DNA from 2 places in the Companilactobacillus bobalius genome. Region 1 is predicted to be linked to the other one. Evidence: a T-box and tRNA genes for the amino acid it is inferred to sense, from the RefSeq annotation. Region 1 holds a T-box; the other holds one or more tRNA genes.
What was found. A T-box is a leader RNA that pairs with one kind of tRNA and senses whether it is charged. The one in region 1 lies ahead of asnS (asparagine--tRNA ligase), so its partner is inferred to be a tRNA-Asn.
Positions count from the first base shown of each region.

Region 2: it has a tRNA-Asn gene. The T-box ahead of asnS (asparagine--tRNA ligase) is inferred to sense a tRNA for this amino acid. The anticodon was not compared.

Region 1 covers NZ_MYFM01000009.1:26,004-36,507, forward strand. The annotation lists gene LKACC16343_RS12780 (SemiSWEET family transporter) at 1-120, shown strand, start outside; gene LKACC16343_RS12785 (FAD-dependent oxidoreductase) at 228-1,553, opposite strand; gene LKACC16343_RS12790 (oxalate decarboxylase family bicupin) at 1,565-2,797, opposite strand; gene LKACC16343_RS12795 (ABC transporter permease/substrate-binding protein) at 2,990-4,516, opposite strand; gene LKACC16343_RS12800 (ATP-binding cassette domain-containing protein) at 4,516-5,448, opposite strand; gene asnS (asparagine--tRNA ligase) at 5,898-7,289, opposite strand; T-box leader at 7,350-7,582, opposite strand; gene LKACC16343_RS12810 (alpha/beta hydrolase) at 7,658-8,374, shown strand; gene LKACC16343_RS12815 (hypothetical protein) at 8,458-9,153, shown strand; gene LKACC16343_RS12820 (nucleoside/nucleotide kinase family protein) at 9,233-9,775, shown strand; gene LKACC16343_RS12825 (acetate/propionate family kinase) at 10,020-10,504, opposite strand, start outside.
Region 2 covers NZ_MYFM01000003.1:39,758-50,261, reverse strand. The annotation lists gene LKACC16343_RS05370 (FAD-dependent oxidoreductase) at 1-874, opposite strand, end outside; gene LKACC16343_RS05365 (NAD(P)H-dependent oxidoreductase) at 2,574-3,824, opposite strand; gene LKACC16343_RS05360 (NADPH-dependent FMN reductase) at 3,836-4,444, opposite strand; gene LKACC16343_RS05355 (FAD:protein FMN transferase) at 4,544-5,473, opposite strand; partial or broken gene LKACC16343_RS05350 (FAD-binding protein) at 5,573-7,392, shown strand; tRNA gene LKACC16343_RS05345 (tRNA-Thr) at 7,831-7,903, opposite strand; tRNA gene LKACC16343_RS05340 (tRNA-Asn) at 7,998-8,070, opposite strand; gene serS (serine--tRNA ligase) at 8,135-9,424, opposite strand; gene LKACC16343_RS05330 (amino acid permease) at 9,899-10,504, opposite strand, start outside.

The DNA.
Region 1 (10,504 bases):
ATTTGGACAGCTTATGGATTACTCAAGAAAGAAAAGGATTGGCCAATTGTTTGGGCTAATATTCCCGGTATTTTTCTCGGAGCAGCAACCTTCATCACTGCAGTATTTAATTTTAGTTAAATCTAAAATTTATGACATACAATAACAATTCAAATAATCAAGTAAAAATTCACAAAATAAAAGCCAGAGCAGAAAATTCTGTTCTGGCTTTTATTACTTATCAATACCTATCTTGATTGCCAGATTCCATATAAATCACTAGCTTGACTAGGATAAGCAAATAGTTGCTGTTGTAAATCATTTGCAGTGACGTGTTGTTGGATTAGCAATGATAAATAATCAACTAATTGATCCGCATCTTGACTCAAAACCTCTGCTCCAACGATTTGTTGACTGCCTTTATTAAAGACTATCTTTAATTCAGCTAAATCATCACCATTACGAGCGTACGTTTGCCAATTCTTTATATCAATTGTTTTAATTTCTAATTCTGGTTTATTAGAAGCCTGCTGCGTACTAATTCCAACTTGTCCCAACTTAGGTATACTAAACACGGTTAAAGCTGGTGTTGGATACTTAATAGGAAATTGCACTGGTTTTTCCAAACTATTACCTAAGCATTTGCCTTGATAGATAGCGTAATTACTTAGTTTAGGAACAGAAGCATCACAGCAATCTCCAAGCGCAAAAATCTGAGGGTTACTAGTTCTTAAATTTTTATCAACCTTAATACCTTTCAAACCAACCTTAACGCCAGCAACAGATAAATTTAAATCTTCCGTATTTGGTATTCTTCCAGCTACACAATAAACTGCACCCGTTTTAAACTGACTCTGATTTGTAGTTACCTGATAAGAACCATTTGACAGTTCAGTAATCTTTTGAATAGTATTATCAAATTTGAATACTACTCCAGCATTCTCCAAACGTTTAATTAAAATTTGGACTAATCCTTGGTCAAGTATTCCTAGGGCACGCTGATTATGTTGGACAATAGTAACTTTTGTTCCTGCTTCAGTAGCTATACTAGTTAACGCAAAAGCAATAATTCCCGCACCAACAATTGTTATATTATCAGGTAAATTCGATGTTTTTAAGAAACTAGCACTATGTTCCATGTACTGACTTCCCGAAAATTCTAATTCTCTGGGACGTGCACCAGTAGCTAGAATAATTCTTTTAGCCTGATATTTTTGCCCATGGACTAAAATTGTATTTGAATTTACAAAAGTCGCATGACCCTCGATAGTAGTTATTCCTGCTTTAACTAAGTTATTGCCATACCGTTGATTAGCAGCCAGAACTATCTTGGCACTGTGATTGGCCATTTCTGACCAACTGAGTGGTGCAACATTTTCAACTAACTGGGCCATTCGGAAATGCGTTTCGGCACTGGCTAATAACGCACGTTTAGGAGTACTTCCACGATTGATTGTTGTTCCGCCCCAATCGCGTTCTTCAACAATTGCTACTTTAAATCCACGAGCTGCCAAATTCAAAGCGGTGGAGCCACCACCTACTCCTCCTCCAACAATTAGAACATCATATTGCATTTAATCACTCCCTATTTGAATACTTGTCCAGCCTTATATTGAAGATCTTGTGGCGTTTCTTCAATGGTACTTTCGTCATTCTTTTTTGAATGACTTTGATCATACCAAACAACTGCAGCTTCTTCTTTAGGGAATTGATCAACTGTTTCAGGACTAATATTCAAATGATCAGAAACCATTTGAGTTGGTAAGGTAGCCAACCACTTGTTTAGAGAAATATCTGAATAAACAGGATTCTTGAAAACTTCTAGGAAAATCAAAGGTTCATCACCGATGTTCTTAATATAGTGTCCTGCAACAATTGGAATTACACCGACATCTCCGGCTTGGAAATTAAATGTTCTTGCAAGTGAAGCTGAATTGAAGACACCAACCTTAGCATGGCCTTGAACAAAATAATCCCATTCTTCTGATTTTGGATGCCAGTGAAGCTCACGCATACCACCTGGTTGAATTTCTACAATTGCAGCCGAAATGGTTTGTGCAACAGGGAAGACTTTTGAATCAACAATCCAAACTTTACCAGCCTCAAATTCATGTGGTTTCAAGTCACTCATATGGAATGTAAATGGTGATGGCACATCCCCATTAGGATTGTTCTTTTTAACTTCAGAAATTGGACCAGGAACCTCACCATTAAAGATATATTTCTCTTTACCTGGCAAGTTAGCTAACACACTTTCGTCAACCTTAAAATTAGCGGCAATAATATCTTTTGGAGTATGTGCCAACCAATCTGTTAATAAGAAAGTATTATTTTCTGAGAAATCAGGTTCACTAAAGACTAGTAAAAATTCACAACCCTGGTCTAAAGCTTGAATTGAGTGAGGAATTCCAGCTTCAAAATTCCAAAGATCACCAGCATTAATATCATCAATAAAACTACGACCTTCAGCATCCAAAGCTGTTACTCTAGCATTTCCAGCAATCATAAAGGCCCATTCTGCCTCTTTGTGCCAATGAAGTTCTCGATATGCTCCTGGTTTCAAGCACATATCAACTCCTGCTAAATCATGTGAAGCTGGTAATTCACGATTAGTAACTTCACGTGTCCAACCGCCCTCTTCAATTCTCATATGCGCATCAGAAAAGCTAAAACGTAAGTTAGATACCGTACCATGATCCGTTATTGGTGGTACAAGTAAATCGGGATTCTGCAAATCACGTTCGTAATTTCTAGGACCTCGATCAATCCAACCTGCGTTATCAACTGTACGTTCCGGTTCAACTTTTCTATTTGACATTTTGTATACCTTCCTTTTTTAATAAATTCATGGTATAGCAAGCGATTACAAAACACAAATATAAACACATAAAGTACAAAATTATTTTATAGTTTTTATTTATTAATAAAAATAAAATAGATAAGAATAATCTATAACAAAAAAATCCCGATATAATAGCAATCAAAGGATAGCTATTATATCGGGATCTCTTTATTTCAATAAACCTTTTTTAACTAAATAATCATGAGCCACTACACTGGCCTTCTTATTCTTAACGCTGACTTGATAATTCATCTTCTGCATATCTTCCGCAGAAATCTTACCAGCTAACTTATTCAAACTCTTAACAACCTCAGGATTCTTCTTAGCAAAACTTTCATTCATCAAAGGAGCCCCTTGATATGGTGGGAAGAAATGCTTATCATCCTTCAAAACTACTAAATGATATTGTTGAACTTGCGGATCTGTCGTATAACCATCTACTAAATTAACACGATCATTAGCAATCGCCTTGTAGCGTAAAGATGGTTCCATTCGTTTAACATTACCAAAATCTAAATTATATTTCTTCTTCAATCCTAGATATCCATCAGCTTGATTGGAAAAATCAGGATCAAATCCGGCAATAACTTTATCACTTACTCGTTGTAAATCACTTAACTTTGTAACGTGATACTTCTTGGAAAATTCCTTGGTTACAGCCAGATCATAACCATTTTCGTATTCCATTGGTTTTAAGAAACTCATATTTTCTTGTTTCGATAATTCTTGTTTAGCAATTTGATAAGTTTTTTCCGGATTCTTAGGCGTCGGTTTATCGTATTTTACTAATGCTTCCAAAACCGTTCCTGTAAATTCTGGATAAATATCAACATCTTGTCGTTTCAAAGCCTTATACAAGAAAGTTGTGGCACCAAAATTAGGTTTCAAAGTAACTTGTGCTTTAGGATTATCTTGCTTGATTAAATCCTTATACATATTAATTAAGATTTCTGGCTCACTACCTAATTTACCGGCAATCGTAATTTGAACTGGTTGTGGCTTTACCATTTGATAAACCTTATTACCACCAAATCCTAGTAGTAACAACAGTATCACCACGCCACCAGTATAAATCCGACGTTTCGATGAACCAATGAATTTCAGGAGACCACTGAAGATAAAGGCTAATAGGGCCGACAAAACACCACCGATAATTAAGTAGTAATTATTATTTTGTTGAATTCCCAACATAATATAATCACCCAAACCACCAGCACCAATGAAAGCGGCTAATGTGGCTGTACCAATAATCATAACTAAAGCAATTCTAATTCCAGAAATAATCATCGGTAAAGCTAAAGGAAATTCCAAACGTTGCAATCTCTTCCACTTAGATAGTCCAAAGGCAACCGCAGCTTCCTCCAAATTAGGATCAATATTGGTCAATCCTGAATAAGTGTTTTGATACAACGGCATAATGGCATACATAGTCAGTGCTACTACTGCTGGTACAGTTCCAATTCCCACGATTGGAATCAACAATCCTAACAAAGCTAGACTGGGAATAGTCTGAATAATCCCGGCAATTTGCAATCCTACTTCACCAAAGCGACGATGGTTTCGTAATAAAATAGCCAACGGAATTGCAATTAACATGGCAATCAACAGTGAAATGAAGGAAATACCAATATGTTCATATAACGATTTTAATATTTCAGCACGTTGATTAATAACAGTCTGTAATAACATTTGCATTATTGATTGTCCCCCTCTTTTTCAAAGTAAGCTAACAATTGCTGAGGGGTCAATGAATAAGCTTTATCCTGATATCTAAATTTTATCTCAGCATGATCTTTTAAACTGTTAACTAATTCGCCAAAATGCTCCACCTCAGGATAATCAGTCGAGTTGGGAATTTCTGTTAAAACTTTAGAACCAATCAAGAAGTCCATGTTCCACCAATGCGGTGTCTTAGTACCAAAGAACTTCTTAACGAAATCATTGGCTGGGTTTTGCATAATCTCATGTGGTGTCCCTACTTGTTGAATTTCGCCTTGATTTAAAATAGCGATCTTTTGGCCCATTCGTAAGGCTTCTTGCATATCATGAGTTACAAAGACAACCGTCATTTTGTATTTATCGTGCAATTTCAAAACTAGATCCTGTGATTTACGTCTCAAAACAGGGTCCAAGGCACTAAAAGATTCATCCATCAATACTAATCTGGGACTAGTTGCCAAGGCACGAATTATAGCAACACGTTGTTGCTGTCCACCGGATAATTCATCTGGCATTCTTTTAGCGTACTTTTTAGGATCAAGTTCAACTGATTCCAATAATTCGGCAGCACGCTGATGACGTTCCTGTTTGGAAACACCTTTTTGTTCCAACTGAATAGCAATATTATCTTCAACATTTAGATTGGGAAATAAACTACTATCTTGCAAAACATAACCCATATCTAATCGTAACTTTTGTACGTCGTAATCCTTAATTCTCTTATCATCGAAATAAACATCCCCATCAGTAGGAACTGTTAATTTGTTCAGCATTCTCAATAAAGTAGTTTTACCACTACCACTGGGACCAACTAAAACAAACAGTTCACCATCATCAATCGTTAAATTGATATCATGTAAAACGACGTTCTTCTCGTATTTCATTCCAACATCTTTATAGGTAATCAATTTATTTCCCCTCTCTAAAATTGACTTACTTTAATAATAAATATCTTCCAACCTTTAGACAAAAAATTAGCATAATAATATTTATTTAAATAGCAATAACTTTCCATTTCTTTACTTTTCACAGAATAAACTATACATACACGTTACAGTCAAGCTTTTCATATATTTATAATTTTTGGGAGACCACCTATAATAGTATTCTTATAAAAAGATAAGTACATTTATTTAATTAAGTCTTCTAATCAAAAAACATTATTTTTTTAAGTGACCAAAAAAGACCAACACCATAATCATTTTTGATTATAGTGCTGGTCTTCATAATTTTTATAGTAGAAACGAGCTACTCAAGCCAGATTCCTGTGCTTTGCCTGATTTCACAAACTGTCTGCTTCGCAGCTGATTCGCAAAATCCTGCAAATTCTCAAAATCTAAACAGTTTGTTCCACTCTCTAAAATTCGGCATTACCTGGTGTTCTTGGGTAAGCAATGACGTCACGAATATTTTCCATACCTGTGATGTACATAACTAATCTTTCAAATCCAATACCGAAACCTGAGTGAACTGTACCACCATACTTACGTAATTCTAAGTACCACTTGTAGTCTTCTTCGTTCATATCAAGCTCTGACATTCTCTCTTCAAGCTTATCAAGACGTTCTTCACGTTGTGAACCACCAATCAATTCACCAATTTCAGGAACTAACAAGTCAGCTGCAGCAACGGTCTTACCGTCTTCGTTAGCACGCATGTAGAAGGCTTTGAATTCCTTAGGATAATCAGTAATAAAGACAGGCTTCTTGTAAACTTTTTCTGATAAGTAACGTTCATGTTCTGATTCAAGGTCAAGTCCCCAGTAAGGTTTAACTTCGAATTCAACATCAGTAGCTTTTTCAAGAATATCGATTGCATCAGTATAAGTAACATGAGCAAATTCTTCGCCAGCAGTAGCTTTCAAACGGTCAATCAATGTATTATCAACGTTTTCGTTCAAGAAATCTAATTCTTCTTTGGCGTTGTCCATTACATAGTTGATAACATATTTAAGCAACTCTTCTGAACAATCCATCTCATCTTTAAGATCAGCAAATGCCATTTCTGGTTCGATCATCCAGAATTCAGAAGCGTGACGTCCAGTATGTGAATTTTCAGCTCTAAAAGTTGGTCCAAAAGTATAAACATTTCTGAAAGCCAAAGCGAATGGTTCAACTTCTAGTTGTCCACTAACAGTTAGGTTAGTTTCTTTCTTAAAGAAGTCTTCATTATAATCAACTTTGCCATCGTCAGTCTTTGGTACGTTATTCATATCCAATGTTGTTACTTGGAACATTTCACCGGCACCTTCAGCATCAGAACTAGTGATGATTGGCGTGTGAACATAAACGAAACCATTGTGTTGTAGATATTCATGAATAGCAAAAGCAGCTAGTGAACGAATTCTAAATACTGAATAGAAAGTATTTGTTCTAGGACGCAAGTGAGCTACAGTTCTCATGAATTCATATGAGTGAGCTTTCTTTTGTAGTGGGTAATCTGAATCTGAAGCACCCTCTTCAACTACTTCAGTAGCATGAATTTCAAATGGTTGTTGTGCCTTAGGAGTAAGAGCAACTTCACCAACAACTTTAATTGTTGTACTGATTGGGAACTTAACAACATCAGCATAGTTGTCCATGTCACTAGTAATAACAACTTGAACATTCTTAAAGAATGAACCATCATTTAATTCAATAAAACCTACTCGTTTTGAACCTCTAATTGTACGGATCCAACCATTAAGTGTTACTTGATCACCGTCAGCAAATTCTTTTTTATATAAATCTTTAACTAAAACGTTTTGCATTGATTTCTCCTTTTCACATTTGGAATACTGTAGACGAAAAAAAGATCCTCCATCCCCAATAAAAGGGACGAAAGATCTTTCCGCGGTACCACCCAAGTTTTTTAAAAAACACCTCAAAAGTACATTAAATACTCTCCAATTATAACGTACTGGGTCACGTCTAAACCTACTCTCTAATGATTTCAGCTAGAATAACAAAGATGTTCTTCCTATATACCGACACGTTAAGTTCTCACTTGCCTTAACTCCCTGTGGATAAAGTATACAGTACTCCTTCTTTTAATATCTTTTGATATATTAATTTTCTTAAATGTAGCATAACTTTGACCAAATTGTAAAGTAGAATATAGATATTGAGGAGGAAGATCATGAAAAATTTTTTTAAATGGTTAATTGGTATCATCATCGCCCTTGTCGTCGTAATGTTGATCTCCGTTGTTGTTGTTAAAAATAAGGAATACCAACCTTCAACAGCAGCAATGTCAGCCAGCAAAGTTAGTACCACAAGTAACAACATAACTGAGTTTTCAGGAAACAGTCAAAATCCTAAAGTCATTTTCTATCCTGGTGCTTTAGTAGAACCCAAGAGTTACAGCATTTGGGCTAAGAAAGTTGCTCAAGCGGGATATTCGGTTTACATCGTAAGATTTCCATTAGACTTAGCTGTTCTAAAGGCCAACATGGCTAATCAAATTTCTAAAAATAACGGATACGTTATCGGAGGCCACTCACTAGGCGGAACTATGGCTAGTCGCTATGCTCATAATAATCCTAAGAATCTAAAGGGAGTCTTTTTCTTAGCCAGTTATCCTGAAAAAAAAGGTGATTTACGGAAAACTAAGGTCCCAGTTTTATCAATTACCGCTTCAAATGATGGAGTTTTGAAATGGAAGAACTACAATAAGGCCAAAAAGTTACTACCAAGTAATACACTTTATGAACAAATTTCTGGTGGTAACCACGCTGGCTTTGGTAGCTATGGCAAACAGAGTGGCGATAAAACGGCTTCCATTAGTAATCAGAAACAACAAAATATTGTAAGTAAATTATTAATAAATTGGCTAAATAAAAAAATTAGCAAATAAATTAAAACGTTTTCATAATTTCCCACAAAAGCGCATACATCTTTGTTATACTGTCACTAGTCGCTACAATTTTTGGGGGAAACATGACTATTTTATTTGATAAGAAATTAACCTTAAACGAGGATTCAACAACTTTTATTGAGAATTATATTAATTATGTAAGAACTATCAATCCCGAAGACCTATATGAAGGTAAAAAGGATAAAAATATTCTAAAAAACAAATTTATTTTTCGAATTCATCAATTAGCTAATCTTGATTCGGCTATTGTCAGCTTAAATATACTTGATAAGAAAATTAATGTCCTAGCCCGTATTCCCGGTTTTGAAACTGTCGTGATCGGCTCCTATCCACTAAATTCTCATCTTAAAAAGATTATGTCTCAAGAAGTTTATCCCACAATAAAAATAACCGGTGGTAGATACAAAAAAGTTGTTCCGACTGATTTTGATAAAGATATTATAAAAAATGGTTTTGAACCATATGGAATAATCCTTCAGCTTCATCAAGTTGAAAATGTTGTATATAAATCAAGAAAAATCGATGTAATTTACAAATATGTCTTTAAAAGTGAACGTAGTCTTGTCAATGTTTCAAAAATCTTAATGTTATGTTTTGCCCTCTTCGGCCTTGCATTAGGATTAGGCTTCATGTTCTTAGGTTTCTTCATGACCGGATTAATGGTAATTGTCGCCTTCTTCGGTGTTAACTCCTATACCTTGATCCTATCCGATACTTATAAACCTAAACAAGAATTGAATCAAACCCAAACAAATTAATATAAAAAGGTGTTCATATTTTGAACGCCTTTTTATTTTCCCAATAGAAGAGTTATATTACTTTTAGGAAGTGAAAAAAATGTTGAAAAGTTATGTCATTGTCATAAGTGGTGTCACTGCCAGTGGAAAAACCACATTAGTTCAAGAACTAAATCATAAACTACCTGATAGTACCGTTATTTCTTTTGACGACTACAGTATAGATGCCTTACCCTCTGCACCACCTATTGACACACCAATTCAGGAAGCTGTTAACCAGTATGATATCAGTATGTTAATGGATGATTTCCTTAAAGTTTACAATAAACATCATTTCATACTAGTCGACTTTCCATTTGGTTATAGGCATGACACATTGAAACCCTATATCGACAAAGTTATCTATGTTAAAACACCCCTAGATGTTTGCTTTGCCCGTCAAATCCTACGTGATTACACAAACAATGATGGTGAACAGATACGTGATTGGGCTAAAACTTATTTAGATTTTGCTAGACCAATCTTTGTTAATCACGACAAATATATTAGTAGCGATGCAGACTTGGTTGTTGACGGTCTCTTGTCACTGGACAAAAAAGTTGAACTAATTCTAAATAAGTTTAAACTGTATAATCTTTTCTAAGCTCTTTAAAAAATAATAACTACAATCAAAATAATTTTCTTCTTCAGAAACTAAAACGGCATCCATTTAGGAGTGTAATTATATACACTTATTCTAAATGGATACCGTTATTTTTTAAAATTCAGAAGGAAATAATAAACAGAACCGTTTACCAGTCTGGAACAAAAGTTGAAAATGCAGTCAGCCGCGCCCACAGCGTTCCACCAGCATTTTCAACTTTTGTGGAAGACGGAATTTCTTACTATTAAAATGTGCTTACTGTTTCTTGATACTTATCATTATGAACATCCTCATTACCAGTTAAACGAACCACGTCCCTTAAAATCATTAACTCCTCATTAGTTGGAATAACTAATACATCACTTTGAGAGTCTTCTGAACTGATTTTACGAGTTCCTTTACTATTTCTATTGGTATCATCATCTAACTTAATACCCATATAACGGAAATGTTCCATAATCATTGATCGAATATCCGGATTATTTTCACCAGTTCCTGCAGTAAAGATAATTGCATCTACACCGTCCATCAAAGAAATATATGAACCGATATACTTAACTATTCGATTTATATACATATCTACAGCTAATTTAGCTCTTGGATTTTCATCTTTAACTGCCATTAAATCTCGAAGATCAGGTGATATACCTGAAATGCCTAATAAGCCGGATTCGTTATTCAAGATGTCTGTCATATCATCAGCGTTAGTAATATTTAGCTTCCTCATAA
Region 2 (10,504 bases), on a different contig from region 1:
GGTTGTCACCAGTTGGATTGTAATGAACAGATGCTGCGTCACCAGCTGAATAAACATCTGGAATGCTTGTGTGCATATATTTATCCACAACTAATGCACCATTTGGAAGAGTTTCAAATTTATCAGCGAACATCTTTGTATTAGGACGGAAACCAACACACATAACGGCAATGTCAGCTTCGTAAGTATTCTTATCGGTTTTAACAATTACACTATGATCTGTTTCTTCAAATGACTCTACTTTTTCACTCAAACCTAAAGTTACACCATTATCGATATAATCTTTTTCAGCAACGGCCGACATATTCGGATCAAGGTTCTTAGCCAAAACATCAGGTAAAGCATCAATCAAGGTTGTTTCTTTGCCTAAAGTAGCATAACCTTCAGCTAATTCTGCACCAATATAGCCAGCACCAATAACAATAGCACTCTTAATATCTTTGGCATTTTCTTTCAATTCATTGGCATTAGTCCAGTTCTTGCACAACATAACACGATCTGAATTAATTCCAGGAATTGGTGGAATAATTGGAGCTGAGCCAGTTGTGATTACTAACTTATCATATGGTTGACTAAAAGTATCACCATTTGCCAAACTTTTCACTGACAATTTCTTGTTATCAAAGTCAATATCAGTTACATCATGTTGCATATACATATGTGCACCCATATCAGTTAATGCCTCGGGGCTGGCATAGAACATCTTATTAGGGTCTGAAACACGATCACTTACCCACAGTGCAATCCCACAGGATAGAAAAGATAAATTATCATTTCTTTCAAAAACGGAAACTTCCCAGTCTGGGTGCTCCTTCAAAATGTTCATTGCTGAAAAAGTTCCTGCATGTGTACAACCTACAATACTTACTTTCATAATAGACACCGTCCCTTTTTCTTATTATTATAATTTATTCACTAATACATTAAAAGCGTTTACAAGATATTTAAAAAATATATTTCACTTATATAATATCTTGATATCGGCAGATAAATTTAATTCTTAATCCTCACTTCCTTCATATTTGTGGATTATCTTTTATCAACAAAAATCTTATGATAACGCTATTATCTAATAAATGATTAAATTTGTGATATTAAAAACAAATAAATATTTTTTTCGAAAATGAATTTAATTGTTTAAACACATGTGGTATATTATAAGTGTGCAAGGGGTTTAGATATGAAAATGCAATTCCTTCCTTTTTTAACTCTTAATGAAGGTTGCGATACACATCCTCATATCGTTAACCTGTAAAGTTCATTCGTATCAATAATAAAAATTGCCCCCCTCAATCAATTTTTACTCAAAAGATACGTTTGTAATATCCCATTACAATAATTTACTTTGAATGCTTTCATTAATTAATTAACAAATCCCTCTCTATTTGACAAATATGGAAACCTCACAAGCATTCATATCTTCCCCTGACACTACTGGTAATGCCGTTACACCAATGTGTGTAACAAAAAACAAGCCCGTCCCCCCAGATGAGCTGTTTTTTTGTTCTTTTTTATTAATTCGAATATAAAAAAGATATCTTTTCTAATAAATATTGATTATTAATTTCAAACTAAATTAATTACTTAAATTATTTAACTACCATCCCTCATGAAATCTTATCCATTAACATATTTCTAATTGCAATAAATAAATATTGTGATATTAAAAACAAACAATTATTTTTACGATAATTGAAAAATCATGTTTAAAAATATGTGCTATATTTATAACTGTGAAAGGGGATATGGTATGAATCAATTATGATTCCTCCTTTATTACTTTTGATACATGGATCACGGTACACATCCTCATACCGAGATCTAAAATCTAAACGAACTAATGAATAAAAATTGCCCCCTCAATCAATTTTTACTTATTACGAGTTATCCCAATTACAAATTCAGTTTGAATGCTTTCCGTTATTAATACCAAATCCCTCAATTTGGAAATTTTATCGAAATCATTCATGCCTTCCCCTGACACTACTGGTAATGTCGTTACATAATCGTAACGAAAAGACAGGCTTATCCCCCTCAGATGAGCTTTTTTTGTGTCTAGAATTTATTTCAAGGCCTTAAAACACAATATCGAATTATTATTGCTCAATCAATTCATTATTTTATCCTAAAAACAAATAAATAATTTGTTCTATTTTGAAACAACATGTTTAAACATATATGCTATATTTATAACTGTGAAAGGGGAAAGATATGAGATGCGATTCCTTCCTTTAACTCTTAAAACAGTTACGATACATCCTCATATCGTTAACTCACAAATTTAAATTCTTAATTGATCCCCTCAATCAATTAAGAAAAATCCCATTACAATAATTTACTTTGAATGCTTTCATTAATTAATTAACAAATCCCTCTCTATCTAATATTTAAAAGAAATTGGAAACCCTCATAAAGCATTCATATCTTTCCCCCGACACTACTGGTAATGTCGTTGTGCATTCGTACAACAAAAACGAGCTCATCCCCCCTCAGATGAGCTTTTTTTATGTTCAAAACTTAATTGGTCTGAATAGATAAAAAAATAGACTCCCAATAAGGAAGTCTATTTTCATTTAATGTTTTGAAGCACTACTTGTTGCATCAACTTCAGGTTTGACCTCTTCTGCTTCTTCTTTAGAAGCACTAGCAGTTGCATCCACTGATGTTTCAGATTTCTCTGAAGCTCCGGAAGTAGCGTCAACCTTAGCGTTTGGATCTGGAACCAACATTTGACCAGTTTGTTTCAAGTATTCATTAACGATAGGTTTCAAATCAACAGCCCATTCATTAACACCTTTGTAATTACCTTCTTCATCATGCATAGCTTTGTAGTAATGCATAACATGATGATCGCTATCTCCTCCAGGTACTGGCATTGAAACTAAATCAGTCTTACCACTTCTCAACATGTGGATAACTTGTTTAACATGCTTAATAACACGCGCTTTACCTGGGTGAACTGCAGTCAATGAATCACCGACTTGAGCAGGTGTTCTCTTAGCCAACATCTTTTCAGTTGGTAAGAAACGATTGTAATAGATAAATTGATTATTTTCATCTACGTAAGTCAATTCAATCGGTGTAGTCTTCAACATGTAGTTCAACTGGTTAACAGTTAACAAACCACTATCCAACTTAACATAAGTATCACCATCTACAGCGTTAACCTTTTCAGCAGCTTTATTTATCCAATCAGGATCATCCATATCTACACCTTCTACAGTTGTATCTACTTTACCTGAAGCTGATAAATCTTCTTTTTCATAGTCGTCAGCATCGATCATATTAATCACCTTCGCAAACTTAATAAATTTTTGTAAAGTTGTATCAAGAAAGTCAACAGTACGTTGATCCTTCAATTCACCGTTATCATCAAAAGCTGTCTTAACGTTACCTAATAGGAATTCATTACCAGGCAAAACAACCGCATTAACTCCTGGTGCCTCTAAGATTTGTCTCAAGTGTAATTGAGCACGTGATGAACCTTGAGTATGATATGAGGCTCCTACGATCATGACTGGCTTGCCATCAAAAGGATGAATCTCATATGATAACCATTCAATAACATTCTTCAAAGCAGCTGGAACGGTATGGTTATGTCCAGGAGTTGCAATGATAACGCCGTCAGCTGACTTAACCTTGTTACTTAATTTTTGAATAACGGAACTATTTGTTTGATCGTCATCTTGACTGAACATTGGCACTTGATTGATATCCAAAACTTCAATATCAACAACACCCTCACAGTGCTTTGCAATGAAATTCAATAATGTGCGATTGTATGATTGGTCAGCGATTGAACCTGCAATACCTACTAATTTCATATTTACCTCTCCTAGTCCTTATCCCAAGAAAATTCTTTGGCTTTTTGTTTGTTAACTTCATTAGCATTATTTAATTGTTTTGATATATTCACGAAATCCAAGAAATCTTGGAACAACCCGTCTAATTGCTTAATAACCTTTTCATCCTTCAAGTCACCATTCTCATCAAAAGCTTGTAATGAGTGGCCCAATAGGAACTCCGAACTAGGCATAATTCTAGCTTTCAATTCTGGTGAATCCAGAATCTGACGCAATTGAGCTTGAGCACGTGATGAACCTAATGATCCATAAGAAGCTCCTGTAATCATAACTGGCTTATCCACAAATGGATGAATTCCATATGATAACCAAGCTAGTGCACTTGATAAAGCAGCTGGAATAGAATGATCGTATTCAGGTGTCGCAATAATCACACCGTCAGCGGCTTCAATTTTAGTAGCAATATCTAATGCTTCTTGAGGAACATATTTGTCAGCACTCTTCTTATAAATTGGAAGATTCTTGATCTCAACCAACTCAATTTCGGCAGCTGATTGGAAACGTTTCTTCATGTACTTCAATAATTCACGATTAGTTGACTTATTGGAATTAGATCCCACTATTGCAATAAATTTATTCATATTAGCAATCACCTTATTTATAATTATCTTACATGTTCATTGTAAATTCGTTCACAATATAAATCAACACAATTTTGGAATTGTTATGATATATAATTGTTATATTTTAAAAAACTTGTCACGTAGTCCACTAGTTGTCTGATATTCCAAATCTTTCGTGATGAAAATAGCTTCAACACCAGGTTGGCTTTCAATCAAAGTCAATCCTTTTTCGATACCTTGATAGAAACCAACGGTTGACCAAATCTCTCCATCAATTGATTTATCACTAACAATCGTCACGCTGGCAAGATTATTTTTGATAGGATAGCCCGTTTTGGAATCGAACATATGATGATATTCATGACCATCAATAACTAGTTTACGTTCATAAATACCTGACGTTCCAATTGACTTGGCCGTAGTATGCAAAACACCTAACGACACATCCCGCTTTTCTACTGGATTTTGGACACCGATATTCCACATCTTATCTTCATGAACACTGGGACCGACTAAAAGTACATTACCACCCAAATCGATAATGCCCGTTTCAACATTCATACTTAACCACAGGGCTTTGATTTTATCAGCAATATAGCCTTTAGCAATTCCACCTAGGTCAATTTCCATACCCTTTTCTTCCAAAAAGACAGTTTGCTGTTCATCGTCCAATTTGATCCTTTCAGGGTCAATGATACGTAAACGTTCTTTAATATCGGCATCACTGGGTTTGTTAGCACCTTTGAAACCTATTTTCCACAACTTAACCAATGGTCCAATCGCAACATTGAAACCTAAATGCTGACGACTAACTAATACTGCACGTTTGATTAAATCGTAAGTGTCAGTTGGTACCGCTACTGGTTTGATTCCAGCTGAATAATTGATGGACATAACTTCAGATTGATCACGATTGACGGTCAATTTATCTTCAAAATTTTTAATCAACTCGTAAGCTGCATCCAACTCTTCCTCTCCGGCTGGAGTCGCAACGGTCAGATTGATCAAGGTTCCTAGGGCATAATACTTCTTATTAACTAAACTCATTTTCATCCTCGATTTCAATTCCAGATTTATAAAACGTTCACAATGTCACAATTTAGAGTTATATTAACCATAACACCTTACGGAAATGGAGTGAATGATATGTTTGAGGATTCAAAACTAAATTGGAATGCTACTTATGATGTAATCGTCTTAGGCTTTGGTGGTGCTGGTGCTACTGCTGCAAGATTTGCGGCCGACAACAATGCTAAGGTCTTAATTACTGATTCAGCTCCCGAGGGTCATGAAGGTGGCAATACTCGCTACGCCGGACAAGTTATTTCTTCAGGTGACAACCTTGATGATTTGAGAAAATATTATCAAGATTTGGCCTACCCATTGGCTTATGATCAAGATTTAATGGAAACTTTCATTCAGGGATTGTACAAAATTCCTGATTATCTAGAAAAATATTTGGGTGTAAAACCTTTTGTTATGGGTCAACATCCAGAATCACCTGTTTCCAAAGCTTTATACTTTATGGCTCACGAATATCCCGAATTTAGAGGTCAAGCTACCCATGAACTAGTTGCTGTCCATGAAGGTGTGGCCGATTCAGCTTTATGGAAGAATTTACGTCAACAAGTTCTCGACCGTGCTGATAAAATTGATGTCCTTTATCAAACACCTGCAAAGCACTTAATTCAAAATCCAGAAACTAAGGCAATTGTCGGAGTTCAAATTGAACGTGACGGTAAATTATTAAACGTTAAAGCCAATAATGGTGTTGTAATGGCAACTGGTGGTTTTGAAAACAATCCTAAAATGATTGAAAACTACTTAGGCGAAACTAGCTTGAATCCCATTGGTTCTCTCTACAACAAAGGTATTGGCGTCAAAATGGCTAGCGAGGTCGGTGCTCAACTTTACAACATGAACAATTATGAATCATACGGTATCTTCCATGGGTTGACACCTAAACCTGCCAAAGGCCAACGTTCACAATTTTTGCCATTTGACTGGCCCGCTTTCCATCAAGGCAGCTTGATTGTTGTCGGTGACGATGGAACTCGTTACTTCGATGAAAATGAAATCCACAGACACGGTCACATTCAAGACCACGGCAACTGGAGAATCCCTCTAGCTCAACGTCATCCCTACGTCGTCTTTGATCAAAAGAAGTACGATGAATTATCTAACGATAAAAATGCTCCTTACCCAGAATTTTTGAAAGCTGTCGTTAAAGCTGACAATCTTGAAAGTTTGGCCAAAGTTTTGGATGTCGATGTTGATAAGTTGCAAAAAACTATTACAGACTTCAATTACTTTGCCGAACAAAAACGTGACTATGCTTTCAATCGTGATCCTGAAACCTTGACTGCTTTTGACGATGGTCCTTATTATGCTCTAGCAATGGTGCAAGGTCTATTGAATACTCAAGGTGGTCCAGTTCACAACTCTCATGCCGAAGTGGTCGACAACGATGATCAAGTAATCCCTCATCTTTATGCTGCCGGTGAATTAGGTAGTTTGATGGGACGTCAATACAACGGTGGTAGCATTTAGCCGAGAATTTAATCTTTGGTAAGATTGCTGGTGAAAATGCTGCTAGTGTAAAATCTGAAGCTACTACCACAAATGTTGATGCTCAAACTTCAGCCAGCATCCATGAAGAAGGACTCGGTTCCGATATTGCCGAAGAACATTTCGAAACAAATGATAATCAATATATCGGTAAATCAACTGCCGGTATGGGTAACGAAATCGTTGTCCGTGTCACAGTTGATGACGACAAAAATATTCAAGATATCGAAGTTTTGAAACAAAGTGAATCCGACGACTACGGTTTGAAAGCTGTTGAAGAACTTCCAAAAGAAATCGTCGCTAAGAATTCTGTCGATGTCGATACCGTTTCTGGTGCTTCAGCTTCAAGTAAAGCCATTAAAGAAGCCGTTCAAAATGCTTTAAATAAAGTTGAATAAAAAAAGCCAACAATATAGATTTAATTGTCGACTTCAATTTCATGAGCTAACCTCTTCAGGTTAGCTTTTTTGTTTATTTTTTATCAAAAAAATGGAGAAACACGTCTGTGTTTCCCCTGGGAGGTATTTCTCAATTCATTATCTAATACAGTCATTATATAATTAATGCGAGTAAATTTATATAGCTTAGGGAAATTTATAACATTTTTTTGATATTCTTTGATTTGTAAAATAATCTTCTTTGAAAAGGCATACATATGAATTGTTAAAAATTTGCACGACAAATTTAAAATCGAAAAAGTTATCAGCCGTGCAAACTTTCGTGCAAAGTCATTTGATTTTCTCTGACATTCTTGGATTTTTACAAATAAAAAAAAGCCTTGAATGCTGATCTAACAGTATTCAAAGGCTCTTCTTTTTTAACTGACATTCTTATTATGCCGTGTGCAGGAGTCGAACCTGTGACCGCCGGTTTACGATACCGATGCTCTACCAACTGAGCTAACACGGCAAGAAAAAGAAATCCTATAAAAAAAATACATCTAATTCAAATGAACTAGATGTATTTCTATTGAAGACACCTAGGATTTCCTAAGTATTTATAACTCCGGATGTCAGACTCGAACTGACGACACCCTGATTAACAGTCAGATGCTCTACCAACTGAGCTAATCCGGAATAATTCAATAGCTCTTTAACAGAACTATTAAATCTTATCAATCTATTGGGATTGAGTCAATACTTATTTGGCATTTTCTTTAGTAATTTTTGTAATTCCACCCATGTATGGTACCAATACGTCAGGAATTGTAACTGATCCATCTTCATTTTGGTAATTTTCAAGGATAGCAGCTACGGTACGACCTGCAGCAAGTCCTGAACCATTCAAAGTATGTGCCAACTTTGTCTTACCATTTTCGTCACGGTAACGGATATGAGCACGACGAGCTTGGAAGTCAAGACAGTTTGAACAACTTGAAACTTCACGATACTTGTCTTGAGCAGGCATCCAAACTTCAAGATCGTATGTCTTAGCTGAACTGAAACTGGCATCCCCACTTGAAAGTACGATAACGTGATATGGTAGTCCTAATTGTTTCAAAATATTTTCAGCATTAGCTGTCAATTTTTCTAGTTCATTGTATGATTCTTCTGGTTTTGTAACCTTAACCATTTCAACTTTATTGAATTGGTGCATACGGATCAAACCACGAGTATCACGACCAGCACTACCTGCTTCTGAACGGAAACAAGGTGTTAGAGCTGTAACGTACTTAGGTAAGTCTTTTTCATTCAAAATCTTACCGGCAAAGTAGTTTGTCAAAGGTACTTCAGCTGTAGGAATCAAAGTTAGTGGGTTTTCATCAACCATAACTGTATAAACGTCTTCAGTAAACTTAGGGAATTGACTTGTACCAAACATGGCATCGTTGTTTACCAAGTATGGAGGGATAACTTCTGTATAGCCTTCCTTTTGGTGTTGATCCAACATAAAGTTGTAAACAGCACGTTCAAGTCTAGCACCCATGCCAATGTAGTAAACAAAACGTGAACCAGCAACTTTAGTAGCTTGTTCAAAGTCTAAGATTCCTAGTTCTTCACCGATATCCCAGTGATGACGAGGTTTGAAACCTTCCTTAGGAATAGCACCGACTTTACGGATTTCAACGTTAGTACTTTCATCAGGTCCAACAGGAACTGAATCATCAGGAATATTAGGTAGACGAACTAAGATATAGTTCATTTTTCCTTCTGTTTCTTCAAGCTCAGCATCCAAGTCCTTAATGTCTGAACCAACTTGCTTCATAGCAGCAATTTCGTCACTGGCATCTTCTTTATTACGTTTCTTAGTAGCGATACCTTGAGAAACAGTGTTTCTCTTTTCTTTAAGGGTTTCACTCTTAACTAATAATTCACGACGTTTGCTGTCATAGCCAAGCAATTCATCAATTTCATCACTAGTTACTCCACGTGATGCTAACTTGTTCTTGATCCATTCTGGATCTTTTCTAATCAATTTGATATCTAACATTGAGATTCTCCTTTTTGATTTTTGGCTTGAGAGAGTTTGTACTCTTTTTTGGTTTGGGGTGAAATTTTTTTTGATAACCATTGTTCTATTTTTTATAGTGGAAACGAGCTTCGCAGGGACAACTCCTTCCGGTTAAGTCAACTTATCTCTGCCGGCGCTTCGCTACCGACTGAGATAAGTAGTCTTAATCCTCGGGAGCTGAACGCCCCTGCTCCGCTCTCTACAAAAAAAGGCCGATTCATCCCAATAAAGGGACGAATCGACCATTCGCGGTACCACCCAGTTTCAGTGTACGCAAATACACTGCACTTTCAGACTTTATCGGATCAACCCGAACGGCATTACCCGTTGCCAGAATGCTGGAATAAAAGCCTTTGCGATTTTCACCAACCATCGCTTCTCTGAAAGGTTTATGAGTAGGCACTCTCTTAGCGTTATATTCATTTCTAATAATAATTTAAACTAACTTAAATATCAATAGCGGTTGTGTTTTTGTTCATGTTTTACATCGATATCTTCTAGTTTCAAAAACTTAGTCTTATATCTAATCTTGTAGTAAAGCCAACATACGAACAAAATAATCAATCCACTATAACTAATCAATAATCTTCCGATATTGAAATCTACCATTGATCTTACGTCTTGTCCTAAGATAATAATAATTCCTAAAACAATGGCTAAAATTGGTCCAAATGGGAACCACTTTGCTTTATAACGAAGATCATCTAGATCATAGCCTTTATACAAGTATGCTTTTCTGAAACGGTAATGTGAAAAGGCTATTCCTAACCATGCAATGAATCCGGTTAGTCCTGATGCGGCAACTAACAATTCATAGAATGAATCACCATACAAACTTGTAAACAAGGCGATGGCTCCAACTAAAGCTGTTAATAATAGTGAAAATACGGGAACGCCTCGACCATTGGTTCTTTGGAAAGCCTTTGGTGCCATGCCTTGTTTACTCATTGACCAGAGCATACGGCTGGCAGCATATAATCCTGAATTAGCAGCAGAAATAACTGATGTTAAAATAACGGCATTCATTACTCCAGCAGCTAGTGGAATACCAACTTTTTT